Regions from separate parts of the Isoptericola sp. F-RaC21 genome, predicted to be linked through region 1. Evidence: predicted binding sites of a transcription regulator. Region 1 holds the regulator's gene; the other holds the start of a gene.
What was found. The regulator LexA, encoded in region 1, represses DNA repair genes until DNA is damaged. The targets are predictions, from matches to a motif close to TCGAACANNTGTTCGA.
Positions count from the first base shown of each region.

Region 2: a site for LexA is predicted at 2,630-2,645, ahead of AAG589_RS16645 (HNH endonuclease signature motif containing protein). Genes of this name have one in related genera too.

Region 1 is NZ_JBCFYX010000002.1:1,002,278-1,006,683, reverse strand. Features, by position in the region: gene AAG589_RS10060 (DUF5302 domain-containing protein) at 1-37, opposite strand, end outside; gene nrdR (transcriptional regulator NrdR) at 168-725, opposite strand; gene AAG589_RS10050 (LysM peptidoglycan-binding domain-containing protein) at 828-1,166, opposite strand; gene lexA (transcriptional repressor LexA) at 1,414-2,229, shown strand; gene AAG589_RS10040 (L-lactate dehydrogenase) at 2,243-3,202, opposite strand; gene AAG589_RS10035 (ATP-dependent DNA helicase) at 3,213-4,406, opposite strand, start outside.
Region 2 is NZ_JBCFYX010000004.1:385,627-390,032, reverse strand. Features, by position in the region: gene AAG589_RS16660 (GNAT family N-acetyltransferase) at 1-101, shown strand, start outside; gene AAG589_RS16655 (hypothetical protein) at 114-365, opposite strand; gene AAG589_RS16650 (dihydrofolate reductase family protein) at 473-1,039, shown strand; gene AAG589_RS16645 (HNH endonuclease signature motif containing protein) at 1,048-2,598, opposite strand; gene AAG589_RS16640 (cupin domain-containing protein) at 2,794-3,318, opposite strand; gene AAG589_RS16635 (TetR/AcrR family transcriptional regulator) at 3,376-3,990, shown strand; gene AAG589_RS16630 (thiamine pyrophosphate-binding protein) at 4,091-4,406, opposite strand, start outside.

The DNA.
Region 1 (4,406 bases):
TGTCCTCGGAGGGCTTTGCCTTGGAGTCGTCCGTCATCGCGGTCACCTCGTCGTCCGTCGGGGTGTGTGCTGGCGCAGAGGATCGCGCAGCACCTGGTGCCGTCCAGCATGCCCCGGCGGCCTCCGCCGCGCCAAGGCATTTCGCACGGACCAGGCGCGGCGCCCGCTCAGTCCGCGGCGCCCCGGCCTGCGGTCGCGGGCTCCTCGACCGTGTCCTCGCCGACCTCTCCGGAGCCGTCGGGCCCACCGGTCTCGCCCTCCGCCGATGCCGCGCGCGCCTCGCGCTCCGCCCGCAGCGACGTGATCGCCGTCTCGAAGTCCTCGAGGGACTCGAACGACTGGTACACGCTCGCGAACCGCAGGTAGGCGACCTCGTCCAGCTCGCGCAGCGGACCCAGGATCGCCAGCCCCACCTCGTTCGCCTCGATCTCGGGGCGACCGGACGCGCGGAGGGTCTCCTCGACCTTCTGGGCGAGGACGGCGAGGTCGTCGGAGCTCACGGGCCTGCCCTGGCACGCCTTGCGTACCCCGGCCACGACCTTGTCCCTGCTGAACGGCTCCGTCACCCCGGACCGCTTGGCGACCGACAGGCTGGCCGTCTCGATCGTGGTGAACCGACGCTGGCACGCGGGGCACTGGCGCCGACGACGGATGGACGAGCCGTCGTCGGACGTGCGCGAGTCGATGACTCGCGAGTCCGCGTGGCGGCAGAACGGGCAGTGCATCCTGGTCTCCTGCGCTCGGCTCCGGACCGGCGCCCGGCTGCCCGTCAAGGTAAGCGGCGGGCGACCGTCCGCGCAAGCAGGATCCACCGCGGCGGCACGCCGTCACTCCTGCGGGAGCAGCACCACCTGGCCGGCCTGGAGCTCGGCCGTCGGCAGGTCGTTGAGCTCGCGCAGCTCGGCGACGACGTCGCGCAGGTCCTCGCCCGCACCGCGCACCGACTGCGCGTACTGCCAGAGCGTGTCGCCCGGCGCCACCGTCTGGAGCCGGACCTCCACGCCCGCGCCCGGCGCCTCGGCCACGGCGCGCTGGCCGACGAGCCCCGCGCCCACGAGCACGAGAAGGACGAGCGCCGCGATCACGACCCGGCCCCTACGGGTGAGCCGGAGCCCCCCGAGGCCGAGGAAGCCGCGGGCGTCGCTGGTGCTGTGCGCGTTCTGCATCGTCCTGCCTCCGGTCCCGTGGCGCCGCGCGAGGCGAGCCGCCTCGTCGAACACCCGTTCGTCGAACACCTGTACGTCGAACTGCTGTACTAGGTGTACCACGTCGGGGCGACACGGTCGAGGCCTGATCGAACAGATGTTTGATGTCGGCCCCGAACTGGCCTAGAGTGGCCGACAGCGCGATGGAAGGTTTGTCGGATTTCATCGGCCCGCCCGCGGGCCGCGCCCCTGGAGGACGGAGAACGCGATGACCAGCGGACGGGACCAGGCCCCGGCGTCCACGACGGCGGCGACGCCGTGGTCGACCCAGGACGAGACCCCCCAGGACACGGCGGGGAGCTCGACGACCGCGCTGGCATCGGTGAGCGAGCTGTCGCCGTCGGCCGACCGCCTCACGCCGCGTCAGCGGCGCGTGCTCGAGACCATCCGCACCTCGGTCGAGGCGCGCGGCTACCCGCCGACGATGCGCGAGATCGGCGAGGCCGTCGGCCTGGCGAGCCCGTCGTCGGTCAAGCACCAGCTCACCACCCTCGAGCGCAAGGGCTACCTGCGCCGCGACCCGAACCGGCCGCGAGCGATCGAGGTGGTCGATCCCGAGACCCCGGCGGCGGGCGAGGCCGGCCCCGAGGGCGGCGCGACCGGGTTCGTCGCCGGCTCGGTCGCCGCGTCGGACGCACAGCCGGCGGAGGCACCGTCCTACGTCCCTCTGGTCGGCCGGATCGCCGCCGGCGGCCCGATCCTCGCCGAGCAGGTCGTCGAGGACGTGTTCCCGCTCCCCCGGCAGGTCGTCGGCGACGGCGACCTCTTCCTCCTCAAGGTCGCGGGCGACTCGATGGTCGACGCCGCGATCTGCGACGGCGACTGGGTGGTCGTGCGCAGCCAGCCCGTGGCCGAGAACGGCGAGGTCGTCGCCGCGATGATCGACGGCGAGGCCACGGTCAAGACGTTCAAGCAGGCCGACGGGCACACCTGGCTGCTGCCGCAGAACGCCGCCTACTCCCCCATCCCGGGCGACGAGGCGCAGGTGCTCGGGCGGGTCGTCGCCGTGCTCCGCAGCCTCTGACGGTTCGGGCCCGTCAGAGGCCGAGCCGGGCCTGCACGGCGCGCATGCCGTCGGCCGACGCGCGCAGGCCGGCGATCTCCTCGTCCGAGAGCGGGGTGTCGATGGTCTCCGCCACGCCGCGGCGGTCGACGAGCGAGGGCACGGACAGGCAGACGTCGCTGATGCCGTAGAAGTCGTCCAGGCGTGACGACACGTTCATCACCCGGTGCTCGTCGTTGAGCACCGCCTCGATGATCCGGGTCGCCGCCAGGCCGACGGCGTAGTTCGTCGCCCCCTTCCCGGCGATGACCCGGTAGGCCGACTCGACGACGTCGGTGGCGATCTGGTGCCGGGCGGGCTCGTCCAGCGGCGGACGCCCCCGGAACGGGCGCCAGTCCAGGAGCGGCACGCCGGCGATCGTGGCGGAGCTCCACAGCACGATCTCCGAGTCGCCGTGCTCGCCGGCGATGTTCGCGTGCACGTTCCCCACGGCGACCCCGCAGTGCCGGGCCAGCGCGTCACGCAGCCTCGAGGAGTCCAGGACGGTGCCGCTGCCGAACACCCGGCCGCGGGGCAGGCCGCTGATCTCCTGCGCCGCGTACGTGACGACGTCCACCGGGTTGGTGACCATGAGGTACACCGCGTCGGGGGCGACCTCCAGGAGCCCCGGCAGGATCGACCGGGTGAGGCCGACCGTCGCCTCGGCCAGGTCGAGGCGGCTCTGCCCGGGCTTCTGCTTGGCCCCGGCCGTCACCGCCACGATGTCGGCGCCGCGGCAGACCTCGACGTCGTCCGAGCCCTCGATCTCCGCCTGCGGGATGAACATGCCCCCGTGCCGCAGGTCGAGGACCTCCGCCTCCACCTTCGCCCGGTTGACGTCCAGGAGGGCGACGGACCGCGCCGCGCCCCGGGCCAGTGCCGCGTACGCGAGGGTGGAACCCACCGCTCCCGCCCCGACGATCGCGAGCTTGGTCGTCCTGCGTGTCTCGTCCACGGCCCCCACGCTAGGTGTCGAGACGCCGGAGCGCAGCGCGGACGAGCTCGCCGTCCGTGGTCGGCCAGAAGTCCGGCATGGAGCGGGTGAGGAACGACCCGTACCGCGCCGTCGCGAGCCGGGGGTCGAGGACGGCCACGACGCCGCGGTCCTCCCCCGTGCGCACCAGCCGCCCTGCTCCCTGCGCCAGCAGCAGCGCGGCATGCGTGGCCGAGACCTGCATGAAGCCGTTGCCGCCCGCCTGCTCCACCGACCGGGCCCGCGCCGCCTTGACCGGGTCGTCCGGCCGCGGGAACGGGATCCGGTCCACGAGCACCAGCTGACAGCTCGGGCCGGGCACGTCGACGCCCTGCCACAGGGAGAGGGTGCCGAACAGACAGGTCGGCGGGTCGGCGGCGAACGCCTGCACCAGCGTCGGGAGCTGGTCGTCTCCCTGGCACAGCACGGGGACGTCCAGCCGCTCGCGCATCGCCTCCGCCGCGGCCAGCGCCGCCCGGCGGGACGAGAACAGCCCCAGCGTCCGCCCGCCGGCGGCCTCGATCAGCCCGGCGATCTCGTCGAGCTGGGCGTCGGTCGTGGGCTCGCGACCGGGCGCGGGCAAGTGCCGGGCCACGTAGAGGATCCCCTGCCGGGGATAGTCGAACGGGCTGCCGACGTCGAGCCCCGCCCAGTCCGCGGTCTCGTCGGAGCCTCCCGAACCCGCCAGTCCGAGCGACCGCGCCACCGGGTCGAAGGTGCCGCCGAGGGTGAGGGTCGCCGAGGTGAACACGCCCGTCGCCTCGCCCAGCAGGTGCGTGCGGATCAGCCCCGCCACCGCCAGCGGCGCGGCGTGCAGCCGCGTCACGCCGTCGCCGGCCCAGGGCGCGTTCTCCGGCGGGCGCGAGCACCACAGCACGTCCGCGGTCGTGTCCTCGGCCGCCATCCGCTCCGCGACCTCGAAGAGCTGCAGGACGGCGGACTGCGCCATCTTCATCCCCGCGTCCGGGGCCTCCTGCTTGCCCGAGCCCTGCGGCTTGAGCCGCGTGAGGAGCTCGCGCGCGGCGTCGCGCACCGCGGCCACCGCGGCGCGCAGGTCGTCGGGCAGGCCGAGCGGGAACCGCTCCGCGGGCGCGGTGGCCAGCAGGCTGCCCAGCCGCTGCGAGGCGGCGTCGAGCGCCTCCGTCTCTGTGCCGCCGTGCCGGCGGGCGAGGCGCGCCGCGTGCTC
Region 2 (4,406 bases), on a different contig from region 1:
CCGCCGCGGTCATCGAGGCGTGCGGCGGCGTGCTCGAGGACGTGCGCACGCGCGGCGGCGAGACCAAGCGGCGCTACTGGATCGACGTCTCGTCCGTGTGATCCGAGCCGTCGTCAGGGCCGGACGAACAGCGGCTGCGCCTGCGGCCGACCGCGCGAGTCGGAGCAGACCGCCCAGGTGTGCAGCCGCCAGCCGATCGCCAGGACCGCCGCCATCATGTGCTCCCAGTCCTCGACCCGGCCGGAGAGCCCGGCGTTCGAGCTCGGCATGTTGAGGATCGGCGTGAAGACGGGCGAGCCCGCATCCCACGCCTTGCGCGCGTCCTCGCCGAGCGTCGCCGCCTTCGCGTTCTTGATCCATCCCATGGCGACATGGTGCGGGCGGGGAGGGCGCGTGCGCACGCGCGACGACGCGGCGTCGCGCAGATACTGGTGGCGACCAGGATGAGCCCAGCGGCCGAGGAGGCCCCGCGATGGCAGACCTGATGATCGACTACATCACCTCGCTCGACGGCTTCGGCTCCGCCGACGGGTGGCCGGGCCTGTGGGGGATGGGCGGGCCGGACTACTTCGCGTTCCTCGAGGAGGACGGTCGGCAGGAGTTCACGACGCTGCTGGGCGCCACGACCTACCGGCTCTTCGCGGAGTTCGCGGAGACCGGCGAGGAGGAGATGGCCGAGGTCACCGCCCGGCCCAAGGTGGTCTTCTCCAGCACCCTCAGCGAACCGTTGGAGTGGGCGAACACGACGCTGGTCGCCGGCGACGCCGTCGAGGCCGTGCGCGAGATGAAGCAGGGCGACGTCCCCCTGCGGACGATCGGCAGCCCGAGCCTGGCTCGCTCGCTGCTGGTCGCGGGCCTCGTCGACCGGGTCAGGGTCGTCGTGTTCCCCGTCGTCAACGGGGCCACCGGTCACGACCGCCTGTACGACGGCTGGCCCGACGTTCGGCTGGACCTCCTGGACAGCCGCACCCTCGACGGCCGGCTGACGCTGCTCGAGTACGCGCCCACCGTGCTGGACGGGCCGCCCGGCGCGGGGTGAGTCGTTCGTCAGAACGGCGGGTGGTCGCCGTCGGCGCGGGTGGACCCGGGGCGTGACGTGGGCGCCGTCGCCGGCCCGGCGTTGTCGTCCTGCTTGTCCGGCAGGGCCGCGTTCGGCGGTGGTGCCTCGCGGGTGAGGTGTGCGGCTTCGGCGGCCCAGGTGTCGAGCCGGGTGAGGGTGTGGTCGGCCGTGCCGGGGGTGGTGAGGTAGGTGCGGCCGCGGGGAGAGGTCCAGGCCAGCACGCCGGCCTCGAGCTGCTCGACCTGCCAGCGGGACTCGTGCTTGATCGTGTGGTGCTTGCGGCACAGCGAGGCGAGGTTGGTCGCGTCGGTGGCCCCACCGTCGGCCCACGCGATCGTGTGGTCGAGGTCGCAACGCCGGGCGGGCACGCGGCAGCCGGGGAACCGGCAGGTCAGGTCGCGTTGGGTCAGGAAGGCGCGCAGGTCTGCGGGCACGACGTAGCTGCGGCGGTCCACGGTGAGCATCGCCCCGGTGACCGGGTCGGTCAGGATGCGCCGCAGCGTCGGGGCTCGGGCGGCCAGGTGGCGTGCGGTCTCCGCGTCCACCGGGATGGTGCCGTCCAACAGCCCCGAGGATTCACCGTCGCCGGTCAGCGTGGTGACCGGGACGGTCACATGCACCACCGGGCGCACGTTGCGCGCCAGCGTGGCCAGCGGATCAAGGAGCGGATCAGGGAGGGGATCTGGTGGCAGACCGGGGTCGACTGGTGTTGCCGTCGCTCGGTCGGGCGCCCGGCCCGGAGCGGGGCAGGGAGGTGCGCCGTCGTCACGGGACTTCTCGTCGTGGAGCAGCAGGGCGGTCAGGGTCGCGGCGCGTAGCTGCCCGACGCCGCGCGGGTCACCGGACGTCTTGGCGCGGGTGGCGGTGCGGGTCAGGCGGTCGTGCACACCGCGGGCCACGGGGGTGGGCAGGTGCGCGGTCAGCCAGGACATCCCGTCCCTGCCGTCGTCGACCCACACGTCCGCCCGCGCCGCGGCGGCCTCCCGGCGTACCTCCGCCGGGACCGGGTGCAGCCGGTCTCGCGCCGCGCGGGCGAGTGCCCCGAACCGGGCCGCCGTCAACCCGGCCGCGCGACCCAGCACAGCCTGCTCGACCTGCGCCGCGGCCGTCGCGGGCAGGTCCGCGACCACGTCCGCCAGCATCTCGGCATGCCGGTAGGAGATCGACCCGGCGCACAACGCGTCCAACGTGGCCGTGGCCTTGGCGGCCAGCACGCCCGCGTCCGCGAGCCACCCCTGCGCGACGTGCTCGCTCACCTCCAGCGCGCACGCGACCTCCGCGACCAGCGCCCGATGCGCGACCGACCCGCGACGCTCCGGCGTCGCCGACGACACCCACTCCACGCCCAGGTCCAACATCGCCCCAGGCGCCGCCTGCGCGGCCTCGAGGACCCGTGCCAGCGCGACCGTGCGCCGCCCCGCCGCCGCGTTCACCGCCACCTGCGCGTCCACCGCCGCATCCAGGGCAGCATCCAACGCGGCATCCAGCGCGGCATCCAACGGATGCTGCGCTGTGACGGAGACGGGCTGCTGTGCCATGACTCAAGCCAACCAGAACCCGACCCCGATGTCGAACACCTGTTCGAATCTGTGGACAACGATGGGGATACCTCGACGACGTCGCCCGCACCCGCCGGGGAGCGTGCTGCGGCCAGCTGTTCGACCAGCCTGCACACGGCGTTCGTGCAGCTGCCGCAACTGTGGTCGTCGGCCGGGCCGGCTCGTGCGGGGGGGTCAGTGGTCGTTCGCGACGACCGCCGCGGAATCGGTGTGTGCGGCGAACGGTGGCGGGCCGAGAACCTGAAGCCCGGCGGTCGCGACGGCGGCTGCGAAGCGGTCCGGGTCGGGTGGTGGTGGTGTGTCGCCGGGATCTGCGGCGGGGGTTCCGGCGAGCCGGAAGAACTCCTCGCTGACGGCGCTGGCCGGGGTGAGGATGACGAGGATGTGGGCCCACTCGGACTCGACCATGAAGGCGTGCGAGGTCCCGCGCGGCACGAGGGAGACGGTCCCCGCGGAGAGGTCCTGGTCGTCGACGCCGTCGACATGGATGCGGATCCGGCCGTCGAGGATCTTGAAGGTCTCGTCGGCGTCCGGGTGCACGTGGAGCGGCGTCGCCTTGCCGCGCGGCATGCGGGCCTCGAACAAGAGCATCGCGCCGTCGGTCTGCTTGCCGGTCGCCTTGAACGTCAGCAGGCCACCGTCGTAGTGGAGGTGCTCGCCGTCCAGATCGGCGAGAAGGAGCGGTGTCTGGGTCGGCATCATGTGCCTCCGAGCTATATGGACTCCTATATATGAGAATGACAGTACCGTCATGGTATGTCAATCCCATATGAGCGTACGGGTCGGACCGCGCAGAAGGCCCGCACGCGGCGGGCGCTGGTCGAGGCCGCGCGCGAGCTTCTCGCCGAGGGGCCGACCCCGACCGTGGAGCAGGTGGCCGACACCGCCGCGATCTCGCGGACGACCGCCTACCGCTACTTCCCGAACCAGCGGGCGCTGCTCCTCGCCGTCTTTCCCGAGATCGACACGGAATCGCTGCTCCCCGACGACCCGCCCGACGACCCCGAGGCTCGACTGGAGGCCCTCACCGAGGCGCTGACGGCGATCCTTCTCCAGCACGAGCCGGAGCTGCGCATGCAGCTCCGGCTCTCGCTCGAACCCGATGGCGACGGCCCACCCCACCACCCGTACCGCACCGGTCGGGCGATCACCTGGATCGAGCAGGCCCTCGCGCCCTTGGAGGGCAGCCTGCCGACCGCCGCGCTGCGTCGGCTCGTCCTCGCGATCAGGACGGCCGTGGGGATCGAGGCACTCGTCTGGCTCACCGACATCGCGGGGCTCTCCCGCGACGAAGCGGCGGGGCTCATGCGCTGGTCGGCGCGAGCGCTCCTCCGTCAGGCGCTGGCGGACCACGACGAGCGGTCCGGGTGAGTCATGCGTCGACCCGTGGGGCGCACGACCCTTGTCGTTGCCGGGGAGCGGAGCGGTCAGGTCTCTGGGTGCATCGCGATGTCGGACCTGAGGTGGGCGGTCACCGCGTGCGGTTCACCCGCAGGATCTCCTCCTGGTACGGGGCGACGACGGTGGGCGACACCCGGCAGTCGAGCATGAGGAAGCGTCGCTGGTCGACGGGCTCGCGCGCCCAGGTCCCGAGGCGGTCGAGGTCGGCGAGGCTGCGCACGACGACGCCCTCCGCGCCGACGGCGGCGGCGAGGGCGGCGAAGTCGGTCTCGGGGATGCGCATGGGCTCCTCGGCGAGGCCCTGGCGGCCGTAGACGTGCACCTCGGCGCCGTAGACGGCGTCGTTCCACACGACGGCGACGCCGCGGCCGCCGGCGGTGCGCACG